DNA from 4 places in the Streptomyces sp. NBC_00207 genome. Region 1 is predicted to be linked to each of the others. Evidence: riboswitches for the same ligand, from Rfam matches in the RefSeq annotation. Region 1 holds a riboswitch; each other region holds the start of a gene.
The links. Region 1 has a riboswitch for cobalamin ahead of OG472_RS29060 (ribonucleoside-diphosphate reductase subunit alpha). Riboswitches for the same ligand answer to the same signal wherever they lie in the genome.

Region 2: another riboswitch for cobalamin. It lies ahead of cobN (cobaltochelatase subunit CobN); the one in region 1 lies ahead of OG472_RS29060 (ribonucleoside-diphosphate reductase subunit alpha).
Region 3: another riboswitch for cobalamin. It lies ahead of OG472_RS09160 (ABC transporter substrate-binding protein); the one in region 1 lies ahead of OG472_RS29060 (ribonucleoside-diphosphate reductase subunit alpha).
Region 4: another riboswitch for cobalamin. It lies ahead of metE (5-methyltetrahydropteroyltriglutamate--homocysteine S-methyltransferase); the one in region 1 lies ahead of OG472_RS29060 (ribonucleoside-diphosphate reductase subunit alpha).

What each region holds. Positions count from the first base shown of each region.
Region 1 is NZ_CP130715.1:6,111,637-6,115,841, reverse strand. It holds gene OG472_RS29075 (carbon starvation CstA family protein) at 1-892, shown strand, start outside; gene OG472_RS29070 (CstA-like transporter-associated (seleno)protein) at 889-1,086, shown strand; gene OG472_RS29065 (GNAT family N-acetyltransferase) at 1,193-1,690, shown strand; cobalamin riboswitch at 1,732-1,863, shown strand; gene OG472_RS29060 (ribonucleoside-diphosphate reductase subunit alpha) at 2,008-4,205, shown strand, end outside.
Region 2 is NZ_CP130715.1:7,150,045-7,154,249, reverse strand. It holds gene cobG (precorrin-3B synthase) at 1-986, opposite strand, end outside; cobalamin riboswitch at 1,295-1,453, shown strand; gene cobN (cobaltochelatase subunit CobN) at 1,486-4,205, shown strand, end outside.
Region 3 is NZ_CP130715.1:1,878,377-1,882,581, reverse strand. It holds gene OG472_RS09170 (ABC transporter ATP-binding protein) at 1-233, opposite strand, end outside; gene OG472_RS09165 (FecCD family ABC transporter permease) at 203-1,219, opposite strand; gene OG472_RS09160 (ABC transporter substrate-binding protein) at 1,321-2,310, opposite strand; cobalamin riboswitch at 2,705-2,932, opposite strand; gene OG472_RS09155 (hypothetical protein) at 3,230-3,415, shown strand; gene OG472_RS09150 (P-loop NTPase fold protein) at 3,455-4,205, opposite strand, start outside.
Region 4 is NZ_CP130715.1:2,006,701-2,010,905, forward strand. It holds gene OG472_RS09640 (TetR/AcrR family transcriptional regulator) at 1-298, shown strand, start outside; gene metE (5-methyltetrahydropteroyltriglutamate--homocysteine S-methyltransferase) at 316-2,640, opposite strand; cobalamin riboswitch at 2,813-3,039, opposite strand; gene OG472_RS09650 (FAD-dependent oxidoreductase) at 3,155-4,205, opposite strand, start outside.

The DNA.
Region 1 (4,205 bases):
CACCCAGGCCGCCAAGGACGTCGAGGAAGCCAGCCTGCTCTCCCGCACGGGCGGCGCGCCGACCTTCGCACTCGGGATGTCGGAGATCTTCTCCGCCGTGGTCGGCGGCGCGGGCATGAAGGCGTTCTGGTACCACTTCGCGATCATGTTCGAGGCGCTGTTCATCCTGACGACGCTCGACGCGGGCACGCGCGTGGGCCGGTTCATGCTCCAGGACACCCTCGGCAACGTGCACAAGTCCTTCAAGGACGTCAGCTGGAAGCCCGGCGTGTGGTTCGCGAGCGCGATCGTCGTCGGCGGCTGGGGCTACTTCCTGTGGGTCGGCATCAAGGACCCGCTGGGCGGCATCAACCAGCTCTTCCCGCTCTTCGGCATCGCCAACCAGCTGCTCGCCGCGGTCGCGCTGGCCGTCTGCACCACGCTGCTGGTCAAGTCCGGACGGCTCAAGTGGGCCTGGGTGACGGGCGTTCCGCTGTTGTGGGACGCCACGGTGACCCTCACCGCGAGCTACCAGAAGATCTTCTCCGAGGACGTGAAGGTCGGGTTCTTCGCCCAGCGCGACAAGTACCAGGCCGGAATCGACGCCGACAAGGTCCTGCCGCCGGCGAAGAACATGGACGACATGCACACCGTGGTCACCAACGCCACGGTCGACGGCGTGCTGTGCGCCTTCTTCGCCGTCCTGATCATCGTGGTCCTCGCGGACGCGGCCCGGACCTGCCTCAAGGCCGTCCGCAACCCGGAGTCGGCGACCCTCTCCGAGGTCCCGTGGAGCGAGTCGAAGATCGTCGCCCCGGCCGGACTGATCGCGACCGCCGAGGAGCGGGCGGAACTCGCCGCGGCGGCGGGCCCGGAGGCGGGCGGCGGCCACGTCAAGGAGCCGGTGGCGTGAGCACCGTACGGAGCGCACTGGCCAGGGCCCGGTTCTACGTACGGGAGTTCTCGGGGGAGGCCGCGTACGACCGGTACGTGGCCCACGCCCGCTCCCACGACCCGGACGCGGAGGTCCTCACCCGCCGCGCCTTCGAACGCGCCCGTACGGACGCCCGCGAGGCGGACCCCCGCGAGGGCTTCCGCTGCTGCTGAGCCCCACCCGTACCGAAGGCCCCGCCGGATGATTCCGGCGGGGCCTTCGTGCCGGTGCCGACCTTGACGACAGCGCCGCCGACACCCGTCCTGCACACTCGACCGCATGGACATGGTGATCAGAAGGGCGCTGCCCGCCGAGTACGCGGAGCTGGGTGAGATCACGGCGCAGGCCTACCTCGCCGACGGGCATCTCGACGCCAACGAGGACGATTACTACCTGAACGTGCTGCGCGACGTGGCCGGCCGGGCCGCCGTGGCCGAGGTGCTCGTCGCCGAGCGGGACGGGCGGGTGTTGGGCGGGGTGACCTTCGCCGCCCCCGGCAGCCCGCTCGCCGACATCGCCGGCCCGCACGAGGCCGAGTTCCGGATGCTCGCCGTGGCCCGCGAGGGGCGCGGGCAGGGCGCCGGCGAGGCTCTGGTGCGGGCGTGCATCGAGCGGGCGCGGGCCGTCGAGGGGGTCACGGGCATCGTGCTCTCCACCCAGCGCAGCATGGCCGGCGCCCACCGGATCTACGCGCGACTGGGCTTCGTACGCGTTCCCGAGCGGGACTGGGCGCCGATCCCGGGCCTGACACTCCTCGCGTATCGGCTCAAGCTGTAGCCGCGCCGACACTACATGTGGGGGTTGCCGCATACGGCCGCCCCCACATGTATGCTCAAGGCTGCTGTCCCGCAGGGGAATCCGGTGTGAATCCGGAACTGTCCCGCAACGGTATGAAGTGTCCGCCCACCGGACACCAAGTCCGATGACCTGCCGACAGCGCGCCCGGCTCGACCGAACCGGGTGCCGACACGTCCGGGCCTCGCGGTTGGGCCGGTGGACGCCATGCGGTGCGTACGCGTTCCTGCCACGCCCGCATGCGCCCGCTCGCGCCCCGCTCCGCCGATGACCGGGCCGAGCGAGGGAGAGCTCCCGCCGTGACCATCGCGCCTTCCGCACCGCGCGCCGAGTCCGTTTCTGGCGACAACACCGAGGGCCCGGGGGCCACGCTGCTGCGTACCCTCACCGAACTGACGGCGGACCTCCCCGACACCGACCCCGGGCGCGTCGCCGCCTCCGCGCTGCGCGGCCGCAGCTCCGCCGCCGACGACGCCGAACTGCGCGGGCTGGCCACGGAGGCCGCCGCCGGCCTCATCTCCGAGGACCCGGCCTACTCCCGGCTCGCCGCCCGGCTGCTGACGCTGGCCGTGCGCGACGAGGCCGCGAGCCAGGGCTCCACCTCCTTCTCGGCCTCCGTCGAGGTCGGCCACCGCGAGGGCCTCATCGCCGACCGCACGGCCGAGTTCGTGCGCACGCACGCGAGCCGCCTGGACTCGCTCGTCGAGCTCACCCTCGCCGAGGGCGCCGACGACCGCTTCGGCTTCTTCGGCCTGCGCACCCTGCACAGCCGCTACCTGCTGCGCCACCCGATCACCCGTCAGGTCATCGAGACCCCGCAGCACTTCATGCTGCGCGTGGCCTGTGGCCTCGCCGCGGACGAGAGCGTCCAGGCCGTCGAGGAAGTGGCCTCGCTGTACCGGCTGATGAGCCGCCTCGACTACCTGCCCTCCTCCCCCACCCTCTTCAACTCCGGCACCCGGCACCCGCAGATGTCCTCCTGCTACCTGCTGGACTCCCCGCTGGACGAGCTCGACTCGATCTACGACCGCTACCACCAGGTGGCGCGCCTGTCGAAGCACGCGGGCGGCATCGGCCTGTCGTACTCCCGCATCCGCGCCCGCGGTTCCCTGATCCGCGGCACCAACGGCCACTCCAACGGCATCGTGCCGTTCCTGAAGACCCTCGACGCCTCCGTCGCCGCCGTGAACCAGGGCGGCCGCCGCAAGGGCGCCGCCGCCGTCTACCTGGAGACCTGGCACGCGGACATCGAGGAGTTCCTGGAGCTCCGCGACAACACCGGTGAGGACCAGCGCCGTACGCACAACCTGAACCTCGCCCACTGGGTGCCGGACGAGTTCATGCGCCGCGTGAACGCCGACGCCGACTGGTCGCTGTTCTCCCCGGCCGACGTGCCCGAGCTGGTCGACCTGTGGGGCGACGAGTTCGACGCCGCCTACCGCAAGGCCGAGGCGGACGGCCTGGCCCGCAAGACCATGCCCGCCCGTGACCTGTACGGCCGGATGATGCGCACCCTCGCGCAGACCGGCCAGGGCTGGATGACCTTCAAGGACGCCTCCAACCGCACGGCGAACCAGACCGCCGAGCCGGGCACGGTCGTGCACTCCTCGAACCTGTGCACCGAGATCATCGAGGTCACCAACGACGGCGAGACGGCCGTCTGCAACCTCGGCTCGGTCAACCTGGGCGCGTTCGTCATCGACACGGCCGACGGTCGCGACATCGACTGGGAGCGGATGGACGAGACCGTCCGCACCGCCGTGACCTTCCTCGACCGCGTGGTGGACATCAACTTCTACCCGACCGAGCAGGCCGGCCGCTCCAACGCCCGCTGGCGCCCGGTGGGTCTGGGCGCGATGGGCCTCCAGGACGTCTTCTTCAAGCTGAAGCTCCCCTTCGACTCCCCCGAGGCGAAGGCCCTCTCCACCAAGCTCTCCGAGCGCATCATGCTCGCGGCGTACGAGGCCTCGTGCGACCTGGCCGAGCGCAGCGGCCCGCTGCCGGCCTGGGAGCAGACCCGCACCGCGCGCGGCGTCCTGCACCCGGACCACTACGACGTCGAGCTGAACTGGCCGGAGCGCTGGGACGCGCTGCGCGCCCGCGTCGCCGAGACCGGCATGCGCAACTCCCTGCTGCTCGCCATCGCCCCGACGGCCACCATCGCCTCGATCGCCGGCGTGTACGAGTGCATCGAGCCGCAGGTCTCCAACCTCTTCAAGCGCGAGACGCTCAGCGGTGAGTTCCTCCAGGTGAACGGCTACCTGGTGGAGGAGCTGAAGGCGCTCGGCGTGTGGGACGCCCAGACCCGCGAGGCGCTGCGCGACTCCTCCGGCTCGGTCCAGGGCTTCGGCTGGATCCCGGCCGAGGTCCGCGAGCTGTACCGCACGGCGTGGGAGATCCCGCAGCGCGGCCTGATCGACATGGCGGCGGCCCGTACGCCGTTCCTGGACCAGTCGCAGTCGCTGAACCTGTTCCTGGAGACGCCCACCATCGGCAA
Region 2 (4,205 bases), 1.0 Mb from region 1:
AGGCCGGCGAGCGCGGCGGCGGCCTCGTGGCCGGGCAGTCCGGGGACCACGATCCCGCGCCAGGGAGTCAGCCGGACCCGGCCCGTGAGACCGGCGAGCCGACGCCACTGCGCGGTCGTGAGCCGCCCGAGCGGCGCGAGAACGGAAAGCGAGGCGGTGCCGTCGGCACCGGGCACGATGCCGGGCTCGGGCGTCGTGACGGACCCGGCGGATCGGGCCGACGGGTCCGGCGCCGCCAGGACGGCGGAGACACCGGCATCGGCCAGCCGTTCCACCAACCGGGCACCGGACAGGGTGTGTTCAGGAGGCAGCTCGGCCACCCGCCAGGCTCGCGTACCGGCCTGGCGAACGGAGTCGAGGAAGTACGCGGCGGCCGTCAGCGCGGCCCGCGGCGCGTCCTGCGAGGGGACGAGCACGGCCTCCCGCGGGTCCCCCGACCACAGCCGGGCCCGATCGTCCCCCTCCGGGACGAGGTTCACGTCCGCCGCGAGCGAGGTCACGTCACCGCGGCCGTCGTCGAGGGCGAAGAGGAACCGCCCGGACAGCCCGGCCGCCGCGTCGCTCGCGCAGAGCAGCGCGTCCAGCTCCGCCACCCAGGGGGACACGTCGGGCAGGCCCAGCCGGTCGAGGCCGGCGAGGGGCGAGGAAACGATGTTGCGGACCCGCTCGTGCGTGGGCGCGGGCAGCAGCCCGGCGCCCGCCAGGAGTTCGGCAAGTTCCCCGCCACAGCTCTCGCCGAGGCCGCGCAGCTGCACGTTGCCGCGCGAGGTGAGGTCGAGGTGGCCGTCGCCGAGCCGGTCGGCGGCATCGGCCAGCAGCCGCGCGGCGGAACCGTCGAGCATCCCGCCGGGAATCCGCACCCGCGCCAGGAACCCGTCGTCCGCCGCGTGCAGCCGCAGCGCGCCGGGGCAGGCGTCACCGCGGTCCCGTATGACGGGTTCGTCCCGCGATGCGGCGGAAGGGGACTGGGGCATGGCGGCGAGCATACCCACGATTCCCCTCCCCCGACCTGTGTCCGTCACCACCCCCACCAGCCACTCCACCAATCCGGCCAGACCCACTCCTCCACCCCACCCGACCAATCCGGCCCCGCCAATCCAGCCCGGCCCGGCCAAACCGGCCCAGCCCGGCCAAATCCAGCCCCGCCGGCGTTTGAGGCGCGGGGGCCCGGGGGCAGAGCCCCCGCAACGGCGCCGCACCCGCCCGGTACCCGCTCCAGCCCAGCGCAGCACAGCGCAGCGCAGCGGCCACGCGACCCGCCACCGCCCCGCCACCGATGCCACCCCCGCCCACCCCTAAGATGACCTTCCGGCGGACCACACGGCCCGCCGTCGCCGAGGACGGCGACATGGGAGGAAGCCCGGTGCGATTCCGGCGCGGTCCCGCCACTGTGAACCCGGCAGAGCCACATCGCCGGGCAAGTCAGGAACTCCCGCTGTCCTCACTGCCCGGGGCGCGGAAACCCCGAGGAAGGCCTGCCGCCGCATGATCCTGCTGCTGTCGACGTCCGACACCGATCTGCTCAGCGCCCGCGCCGCGAACACGGCGGACGGCCCCGTCCCGTACCGGTTCGCGAACCCCTCCCGCCTTCCCCTCGACGACCTCCCCGGCCTCCTCGACGGAGTCGACCTGGTCGTCGTACGCCTCCTCGGCGGCCTCCGCGCCTGGCAGGACGGCCTCGACCTGCTCCTGGCCCCCGGCCAGACCCGCCCGGTCGTGGTCCTGACCGGCGAACAGGCCCCGGACGCCCAGCTGATGGAGGCCTCCACGGTCCCGATCGGCATCGCGGCCGAGGCGCACGGCTACCTCGCGCACGGCGGCCCGGCCAACCTCGACCAGCTGGCCCGGTTCCTCTCGGACACCGTCCTGCTCACCGGCCACGGCTTCGAGCCGCCCGCCGCCGCCCCCACCTGGGGCCCCCTGGAGCGCGACGCGCAGCAGACCACCGGCACCGCCACCGGCGCCGCCGCCGACGCGGCCCCCAAGGTCGCCGTGCTCTACTACCGCGCCCACCAGATGAGCGGCAACACCGCCTTCGTCCACACCCTCTGCGAGGCCATCGAGGCGAAGGGCGCCCAGCCCCTCCCCCTGTACGTCTCCTCCCTGCGCACGCCCGAGCCGGAGCTCCTCCAGGCCCTGGAGTCCGTCGACGCGATCATCACCACCGTCCTCGCGGCGGGCGGCACCCGCCCCGCCACCGCCTCCGCCGGCGGTGACGACGAGTCCTGGGACGCCGGCGCCCTCGCCGCGCTCGGCGTGCCGATCCTCCAGGCTCTGTGCCTGACCGGTTCGCGTTCCGCCTGGGAGGAGAACGACGAGGGCCTGTCCCCCCTCGACGCCGCCACCCAGGTCGCCGTGCCCGAGTTCGACGGCCGCCTGATCACCGTCCCGTTCTCCTTCAAGGAGCTCGACGAGGACGGCCTGCCCGCCTACGTGGCCGACCCCGAGCGGGCCGCCCGCGTCGCGGGGATCGCCGTACGCCACGCCCGGCTGCGCCACATCGACCGCCGCGAAAAGAAGGTCGCGCTGGTCCTGTCCGCGTACCCGACCAAGCACTCCCGCATCGGCAACGCGGTCGGCCTCGACACCCCGGCCAGCGCCGTCGAGCTGCTGCGCACGCTGATCGCCGGCGGGTACGACTTCGGCCCCACCGAGGACATCCCCGGTCTGGTGTCCGGCGACGGCGACGAGCTGATCCGCGCCCTGATCGAGGCCGGCGGCCACGACCAGGACTGGCTGACCGAGGAGCAGCTGGCCCGCAACCCGGTCCGCATCCCGGCCGCCGACTACAAGCGCTGGTTCGCCGAGCTCCCGGCCGAGCTGCGCGACAGCGTCACCGAGCACTGGGGCGAGGCGCCGGGCAACATGTTCGTGGACCGCTCCGCGAACCCGGAGGGCGACATCGTCCTGGCGGCCCTGCGCCGCGGGAACCTGCTCATCCTCATCCAGCCGCCGCGCGGCTTCGGCGAGAACCCGATCGCGATCTACCACGACCCGGACCTGCCGCCCTCGCACCACTACCTGGCCGCGTACCGCTGGATCCAGGCGCGCGCGGAGGACGGCGGCTTCGGCGCCGACGCGATGATCCACCTGGGCAAGCACGGCAACCTGGAGTGGCTGCCGGGCAAGAACGCCGGCCTGTCCGCGGCCTGCGCGCCGGACGCCGCGCTCGGCGACCTCCCCCTCATCTACCCGTTCCTGGTCAACGACCCGGGCGAGGGCACCCAGGCCAAGCGCCGCGTGCACGCGACCCTGGTCGACCACCTCGTCCCGCCGATGGCCCGGGCCGAGTCCTACGGCGACATCGCCCGCCTCGAACAGCACCTGGACGAGTACGCCCAGATCTCCGCGATGGACCCGGCGAAGCTGCCGGCCATCCGCGCCCAGATCTGGACCCTGATCCAGGCGGCGAAGCTCCACCACGACCTGGGCCTCGAAGAGCGCCCGGACGACGACGGCTTCGACGACTTCCTGCTCCACGTCGACGGCTGGCTGTGCGAGGTCAAGGACGCCCAGATCCGCGACGGCCTGCACGTGCTCGGCGGCGCTCCGACCGGTGAGGCCCGGGTCAACCTGGTCCTCGCGATCCTGCGCGCCCGTCAGATCTGGGGCGGTACGACGGCCCTCCCGGGCCTGCGCGAGGCGCTCGGCCTCGACGAGTCCAAGGCCACCCGTACCTCGGCGGACGAGGTCGAGGCGCAGGCCCGCGCGCTGGTCCAGGCGATGGAGGACGCGGACTGGTCCCTCGACGCCGTGTCCTCGGTCGCCGCGGACCAGTCTCCGGAGGTCGTGGCGGTCCTGTCCTTCGCGGCCCGCGAGGTCGTCCCGCGCCTGGCCGGCACGACGGACGAGATCGCCCACGTCGTCGCGGCCCTGGACGGCCGCTTCATCCCGGCGGGCCCCTCGGGCTCCCCGCTCCGCGGCCTGGTCAACGTGCTGCCGACGGGCCGCAACTTCTACTCGGTCGACCCGAAGGCCGTCCCCTCCCGCCTCGCGTGGGAGACGGGCCAGGCCCTGGCCGAGTCCCTCCTGACCCGCTACCGCACGGACAACGGCGAGTGGCCCGCCTCCGTGGGTCTGTCCCTCTGGGGCACGAGCGCGATGCGCACCTCGGGCGACGACGTGGCGGAGGCCCTCTCGCTCCTCGGCGTCCGCCCGGTCTGGGACGAGGCCTCGCGCCGCGTCACGGGCCTGGAGCCGATCCC
Region 3 (4,205 bases), 4.2 Mb from region 1:
AGGACCCGGCCCGACGTGGGCCGCACCGCCCGGTAGAAGGTGCGCAGCAGGGTGGACTTGCCGGCGCCGTTGGGGCCGACCAGGCCCACCACCTCGCCGGGCGCCACCTGAAGGGACGCCTGGTGGACCAGTGTCCTGCCGTTCACCACGACGCTGACGTCCTCGGCGCGCAGGGAACCGGGCCCCCCGGTCGGTCGGTTGGTCACCGGGCGGCCTTTCGTCGCATCAGCCAGAGGAAGAAGGGGCCGCCGACGAGGGCGGTGAGGATGCCCACGGGGATCTCCTCCGGGCTCATGAGCGTGCGCGCGGCCAGATCGGCGGAGATCAGGAACGCCGCCCCCAGGAGGGCCGCGGCGGGCAGCGCCCGGCGGTGGTCGGCGCCCACGAGCAGCCGCACCACGTGCGGCATGATCAGTCCGACGAAGCCGATCTGCCCGCTGACCGCGACGATCGTGCCGATCATCAGGGCCACCAGCGTGAACAGGGCGCCGCGGAACCGGTGCACGTCCAGACCGAGGGCCGCGGCGGCCTCCTCCCCGGCCAGCAGGAGGTTGAGCGGACGGCAGACACCGAGGAGGACGGCCGTCCCGAGCAGGACCGCACCGACCGGGATCCACACCGTCGTCCAGGTGGTGCCGGCCAGACCGCCGAGCATCCAGCGCAGCGCGGACTGGGTCTTGTGCGGGTCGTTCGAGGTGACGATCAGGAAGCTGGCCAGAGCCGACAGCACCTCGGCCGTGGCCACACCCGCCAGGACCAGCCGTACCGTCGTCATCCGACCACCCGAGCGGGCCAGGAGGTACACGGCGACCAAGGCGGCCAGGGCCCCGCAGAACGCGGCCACCGGCAGGGTGAACAGCCCGAACACCGTCAGGTTCAGGACCAGGACGAGCACCGCACCGACTGACGCGCCCGAGGACACGCCCAGCAGCATCGGATCGGCCAGCGGATTGCGGACCAGCGCCTGCAGCGCCATCCCGGCCACCGACAGGCCCGCGCCGACCACCCCGGCCAGCAGGACCCGGGGCAGGCGGACGTCCATCACGATCGTCTCGCGCACCGGGGTCCACGCCGGCTCGGCGAGGGACGGGTGCACGCGGTGCAGCAGGATGCCCCACACCTGCTCGGCCGGGACGCTGATCGAGCCGGCCGCGATGCCGGCGGTGGCGGCGCCGGCCACCAGCACGCCGAGGAGCGCCAGCACGACCGCGTACGGGATCCCGGGGCGCCGCGCGGCGCCGGGCCGGCCGTCCCCGCGAAGGCCGGGCCGGGCCTCCTCACGAAGGCCGGCCCCCACGGGTGTCGGGGCCTTCGCCCCGGTCACTGGACGAGGCCCGGGTGGAGCTGACGCGCCAGCGACTCGACGGCCGACGGCACCCGCACGCCCACCACCGTGGAGGACAGCGGCAGGACCGCGAACCGCTGGTTCTTGATCGCCGGCACGTCCTTCAGCGCCGGATGGGCGAGCAGGAACTTCTTCTTGTCCTCGACGGACTGGTCGCCGTAGTCGTAGATGACGACGGCCTCGGGAGCACGCTGCGCCACCTGCTCGAACGAGACGTCGCCGAAGGCCTTGTCCAGGTCGGCGAAGAGGTTCACCCCGCCGGCCCGCCGGATCATCTCGTTGCCGATGCCCTTGCCGCCCGCGGTGAAGGCCGTCTTGTCGCCGCTGTCGTAGACGAAGAGCTTGACCGGGGTGACGCCGGCGAGCCCGGTCTCGACCTTGTCGAGGGTGGCGTGCAGCTTCCCCAACCGCTCCTCGGCCCGCCCGGGCACGCCGAAGATCTTGGCGACCGCGCGGATCTCCTCGTCCATGGCGGCCACGTCCACCGGGCCGGTGGGGCACTCCTCGGTGTTGAGGCGGGTGTTGATCCCGGCCTTGGTGAAGGCGGCCCGGCTGCGTCCCTCCTTCTCGTCGAAGGTGGAGGTCCATCCGCCGTAGACGAAGTCGGGCTCGGCCTCCAGGAGTGCCTCGAAGGACGGGTACTCCTTGGAGAGGACCTTCACGCTGTCGTAGGCGGCCTGGTACTCGGGGAGGATCTTGTCGTCGAGATAGCCCGTCCCCACCATCGACTTCTCCAGGCCGAGCGCCAGCATCACCTCGGTCGCGTGCTGGTTCAGCGAGACCGCGCGCTGCGGCGGACGCTGATAGGTGCTGGTCACCCCGCAGTTGGTGACCGTGACCGGGAACCCCTCGGCGGTCGTGCCCGGCGAGGGGGCGGCGGAGGGCGCGGCGCCGCCTCCGCAGCCGGATGTCAGCAGGGCGACGGCGAGCGCGGACAGCACGGATTTCGGGTGGTTGCGGGGCATGGGTGGTCCTCTCACCGCGGGATGGATCGGATGTTCTGCACGCCCCGTCGGGGCACAGGGGCGCGGGGGCACAGGCGCCAACGGGCGCACGGGCGCACGGGCCGACCGGGGTGAAGCGCGCTACGGCTTGCGGGGGACGGCGAGGCGGGGTCCCCCGCACGGCTCGGCCACGGGGGCCGGCCACGGGCCTGGGGCAGGGCGTTTCACGGGCCGACCGGGCGACCCCTCGCCTACGAGGGGATCGGCCCCGGGACGTCGACGTGGACGTCGGGGAAGCCGGTGTCGTGCTCAACGCACCCAACGGTGATGACGGTCTGGTCGGCCACGTCAACTCTCCTTCGCGAGTCGCGGCAGAAAAGCCCCGGGCAGGTGCGCCTCGGGCCCCCGCATGACGCTTCGTCATGCGGACAGTGGCAGGTCTTCGGACTCGCGGGCACGCCTGCCGGTCTCCCGGCGGGCTCCTACTGGCCGTCGCTTCCCAGGACCGGTGTCCGGTCCCAGTGCGTATGACGGCGGTCGTTCCCGCTCACCGCTGCGGGGCAGTCCCGGATTCCCACCGGGTTCCCTCTTGCGACGCACCCCGCCCGGCTGACGGGGGCGAACCAGCTGCGCCACACAGCCTACCCGCGAGTCCGGCACCCCCGCCCGCCCGCCCCCGCACGCCCCGGCCGGGGCGGCACGCACTACCGCAGCCGGGCCGGAAGCCGCAACTCCGTCTCCAGGCCGTCCTCTCAAAGGGCATACTCCTCAGGCGTGTTCGGACCCACCGCACACCTCTCGACCGGTCGCCGTCCTGGCCGAGGGGTACGCGGGCTTTCACGTCCCGTGGCCTCGGGGGGCGGTCCGGACCACTTCGCCCACGTCGTACGGAAAGAGGACGGGCGCGCGCCGAGGCCCCGCGGCGTGCCCGGACACCTCCATGTACGAACTGCTTCGCGCTTCGCTGCCCGAATTCCTCGGCAGCCTCGGCGCCGCCCTCTTCCTCGCCCTCTGCGGCTGGGTCGTCTCGGCGTTCCGGAACCGCACCGCCGGACCCCCGCCCGCGACCCCGGCCGCAGCTCGGGAGGCGGACCGGCCGGAGACCGGCCTCCTCTCCGAGGAGTAGGAGAGGGCGCCGGTGGGCCGGAAGGGCTTGTGCAGGGCCTCAGTTCGCCGGGCGCGGGTGGCGGGGGCAGCCGGGGCTGCGGGCGGGCGGGACCGTCGGCGGAAGGCCGCCGGCCGGGCCCTCCAGGAGCCGCCACGCGGTACGGATGGAGCCGATCAGCTGTCGCGCGCTGTACGGGGACACCTCCAGCTCCTGACGGGCCTGGCCCAGCAGGTCCAGGTCCCCTTCCGGGCCCCGTGACGCCGCCTCGTCCCGGCGGCGGGCCAGGTCACCCTCGCCGAAGACGTCGAGCAGGGTCAGCGAGAACAGGACGTACGCCGACGCCTCGTCGATGAGATTCCGGGCCACGTCCGGAATCTCCGCGGCCGCCTCCTCGCCCAGGTGCCGGTGGAGATCGTGGAAGGCCACGTGTTCCAGGGCCCGCCGGAGCTCGGGGGAGACGCAGGGGCAGCCGGCCCGCAGATGGCCCGTCAGGTTCCGGAACGCGATGAGGAGCGCGCTGGTCCGGGGCGTCCACTGCTGCTTGCCCAGGAGCGTGCGGAAGCCCGCGAGCGTGTCGGCGAGCTCTTCGAGGATCAACTGACGTGAGATGTCGGTGAGTTCGATGAGCTGGGTCTTCGACGTGATCTCGTCCAGGCGCAGGCCGTAGCGGATGAGATCACGGGGTATGCCACCCGAGAGGGCGTGCGTGAGCACCTTGTAGGGCTCGGAGAGACCGGACGCCCGGCGCCCGAGGATCTTCTTGGACTCATCCAGCGTGCACGGCAGGACGTGCACGATGTCGTCCAGT
Region 4 (4,205 bases), 4.1 Mb from region 1:
GTACCAGCTGTACGCCGACACCTACACCGAACTCATCGAGCAGCTCCGCCACCACATGGGTTTCGAACTCCGCGTCCCCGTGACCGTACTGGCGCGCTATCTGGCCGCCATGACGGACGGGCTGACGCTCAACCACCTCGTGCTCGGCGACGAAACGATCTCCACGGACATCCTCGACACGATCACCGACCACGTGGCGGGCCTCGTCGGAGACGACTGCGCCGACGGCTTCGGCGAACGCGGCGACGGGGCCCGGCCGCCCGTCCGGGAGCGCGTCGCACCACCGCGCTCCGCCTGAGGCGGCCGGGTCCCGGATCAGGCGCCGTCGGCGGTGACCTCGGCGCGGACCTGGCGGGCGGCCTCGACCAGGTTCTCCAGGGAGGCCCTGGTCTCCGGCCAGGCCCGCGTCTTCAGGCCGCAGTCGGGATTGACCCACAGCCGTTCGGCCGGGATGGCCGCGAGGCCCTTGCGGAGCAGCGCCGACGCCTCGGCCACCGACGGGATCCGCGGCGAGTGGATGTCCCAGACGCCGGGGCCGACCTCGCGCGGGTAGTCGGCGCCCGCGAGCTCGTCGGCGACCTGCATGTGCGAGCGGGCCGCTTCCAGGCTGATGACGTCGGCGTCGAGGGCCTCGATGGCGTCGACGATGTCGCCGAACTCGGCGTAGCACATGTGCGTGTGGATCTGGGTGTCCGGACGGACGCCGGCGGTGGTGAGCCGGAAGGACTCGGTGGCCCACGCCAGGTAGGCGGCGTGGTCGGCGGCGCGCAGCGGGAGGGTTTCCCGCAGGGCCGGTTCGTCCACCTGGATGACGGAGGTGCCCGCCGCCTCCAGGTCGTTCACCTCGTCGCGCAGGGCCAGCGCCACCTGGCGGGCGGTGTCGCCGATCGGCTGGTCGTCGCGGACGAAGGACCAGGCGAGCATGGTGACGGGGCCGGTGAGCATGCCCTTGACGGGGCGTCCGGTCTGCGCCTGTGCGTACGTGGTCCAGCGCACGGTCATCGGGTCGGGGCGGGAGATGTCGCCGGCCAGGACGGGCGGGCGGACGTAGCGGGTTCCGTAGGACTGGACCCAGCCGTGCTGGGTGGCGAGGTACCCGGTGAGCTGCTCGGCGAAGTACTGGACCATGTCGTTGCGCTCGGGCTCGCCGTGCACGAGGACGTCGATGCCGGTCTTCTCCTGGAAGGCGAGGACCTCCCGGATCTCGGCCTCGATGCGGTCCTCGTAGCCGGCCGTGTCGATGCGGCCGGCGCGCAGGTCGGCGCGGGCCACGCGCAGTTCGTCGGTCTGCGGGAACGATCCGATGGTCGTGGTGGGCAGCAGCGGCAGGCTCAGGCGCGCGTGCTGGGCGGTCGCGCGCTCCTCGTACGGCTGGGAGCGGCGGCCGTCCGCGTCCGTGATCGCCGCGGTCCGGGCGCGCACGGCGGGGTCGCGGGTGACGGCGGAGTTGGCACGGGAGGCCAGGTCGGCCCGGTTGGCGGCGAGTTCGGCCGCGATCGCGTCGGTGCCGCCGGCGAGGCCGCGGGCGAGCGCGGCGATCTCCGCGGTCTTCTGCCGGGCGAAGGCGAGCCAGCGCCGGATCTGCGGGTCGATGTCCCGCTCGGCGGCGGCGTCCAGCGGGACATGGAGCAGGGAGCAGGAGGCGGCCACGTCCACCCGGTCGGCGAGGCCGAGGAGGGTGCCGAGGGTGGACAGGGACTTCTCGAAGTCGTTGATCCAGATGTTGCGGCCGTTGACGACGCCCGCGACGAGGCGCTTGCCGGGCAGCCCGCCGACGGCGGCGAGGTCGGCGAGGTTCGCGGCGGCGGCATCGGTGAAGTCCAGGGCGAGCCCGTCGACGGGGGCCTTGGCCAGCACCGGCAGGGCCTCGCCGAGCCGGCCGAAGTAGGAGGCCACGAGCAGCTTCGGCCGGTCGCCCGGGGCGCCGAGCTCGCGGTACGCGCGGGCGGCGGCGTTCAGTTCGGCGGGGGTGCGGTCCTGTACGAGGGCGGGCTCGTCCAGCTGCACCCATGCGGCTCCGGCCGCGCGCAGGTCGGCCAGGACCCGGGCGTACACGGGCAGCAGGCGGTCGAGCAGGGTCAGGGGCTCGAAGTCGGCGGCGACACCGGGGGCGGGCTTGGCCAGCAGGAGGTACGTCACCGGCCCGACCAGGACCGGGCGGGCGGTGTGGCCGAGCCCCAGTGCCTCTTCGAGCTGGGCGACCTGCCTGGAGGAGTCCGCCGTGAACACGGTGTCCGGGCCGAGTTCGGGCACCAGGTAGTGGTAGTTGGTGTCGAACCACTTGGTCATCTCCAGCGGCGCCACGTCCTGGGTACCGCGCGCCATGGCGAAGTAGCCGTCGAGGGCGTCGGTCCGCACGGCGGCCCGGTGGCGTTCGGGGACCGCGCCGACCATCACGCTGGTGTCGAGCACGTGGTCGTAGTACGAGAAGTCGCCGGTCGGCACTTCGGTGATGCCGGCGTCGGCCAGCTGCTGCCAGTTGGTCCGGCGCAGGTCACGGGCGGTCTCCCGGAGGGCGTCGGCGGTGAAGCGGCCCTTCCAGTAGCCCTCGACGGCCTTCTTCAGTTCGCGGCTGCCGCCCTGGCGGGGGTAGCCGTACACGGTGGCCTGTACTGCCGCGGCTGCGGACTCGGTGGTCACGGAACTCTCCTTCGCGAGCGTGTCTCCATGGACCCGGTGACGGGCCTGGGCTGCGAAGGGGTGCCGGAACGGGCGGACCGCCGGCCGCGCGTACGCCTGAGCTACGCGCCGGAACGATCCGCCTGAAGCACGCCGACCCGCCCACGAGGTCACCGGGAAACCGGGCGCGGTCGTTCGCGCTCGGGCAACGGGCAGGTCTTCGGACTCGCGGGCGCGCCTGCCGGTCTCCCGGCGGGCTCCTACTGGCCGTCGCTTCCCAGGACCGGTTCCGGTCCCAGTGCGTATGACGGCGGTCGTTCCCGCTCACCGCTGCGGGGCAGTCCCGGATTCCCACCGGGTTCCCTCTTACGACGCACCCCGCCCGGCTGACGGGGGCGAACCAGCTGCCCGGCCAGAGTAGATGGCCTTCGCCGTCAACGGACAGGGTTGTCCAATATCCGGATGGCGCGGCGAGACCGGGACACGGAGGATCCCCGCGCCGCCGGGGCGGCGCGGGGATCCGGGGCGGGGAAGGTCAGTACCGGTCCAGCAGGGTGGTCAGGACCTTGTAGAGGACCGATTCCTCATCCGCCACGGCTTCCTCCGAGCGCCAGGCCACGAAGCCGTCGGGGCGGACGAGGACCGCTCCGGCCGCGGTCGTGCCGTGCGCCTCGGCCCAGTCGCCGCCGCTCGACGGGATCAGGTCGGCCTCCGGTCCGGTGCCGATCGCGTAGGCGTCCAGGCGTACGTTCATCCGCTTGGCGACGGATCCCGCCGCGCTGCTCCACGGCGTGCCCTCGGAGCTGAGCAGGACGAAGGAGCGCTCGTAGAGGTCCAGGGTGGACTTCGGCTGCTCCTCCCCCGGGGCGCGGAGCCACATGTGCGGCGCGCGCGTGCCCGGTTCGCCGCGCAGGCGCATCCGTTCGGGAACGACCGGCTGGTCGGGGTCGGTGCCCAGGACGGCGCCCTCGTTGTACCGGTAGCCCATGGCCACGGTCAGGACACCGCCCTGCCGTCCGCCCCCGCCCGGGGCGGGCTCGGGCTGGGCCTCGGGGACCGTCTCGGGGTCGGGCTCGTACCCCGGGTGGCTGTGCTCGGCGGACCGGGCCGAGGCGCGCTCGCTCGTGGCCCGCGCCACCGGAAGCCGCTCGGTCTCGTACGTCTCCAGCAGCCCGGGGCCGGCTGCGCCGTCCAGTACGGCTGCGAGCTTCCAGGCCAGGTTGTGCGCGTCCTGGATACCGGTGTTGGAGCCGAACGCCCCGGTGGGGGACATCTCGTGGGCGGAGTCACCGGCCAGGAAGACCCGGCCGGCCACGTACCGCTGCGCGACCCGCTCGGCCGCGTGCCACGGGGCCTTCCCGGTGATCTCGACGTCCAGGTCGGGTGCGCCGACGGCCCGGCGGATGTGTTCGACGCAGCGCTCGTCGGTGAAGTCCTCCAGGGTCTCGCCGCGGTCGGGGTGCCACGGCGCGTGGAAGACCCACCGCTCGGTGTTGTCCACCGGCAGCAGGGCCCCGTCGGCGTCGGGTTTGGTCAGGTAGCACACGATGAAGCGCCGATCGCCGACCACGTCCGCGAGCATGCGG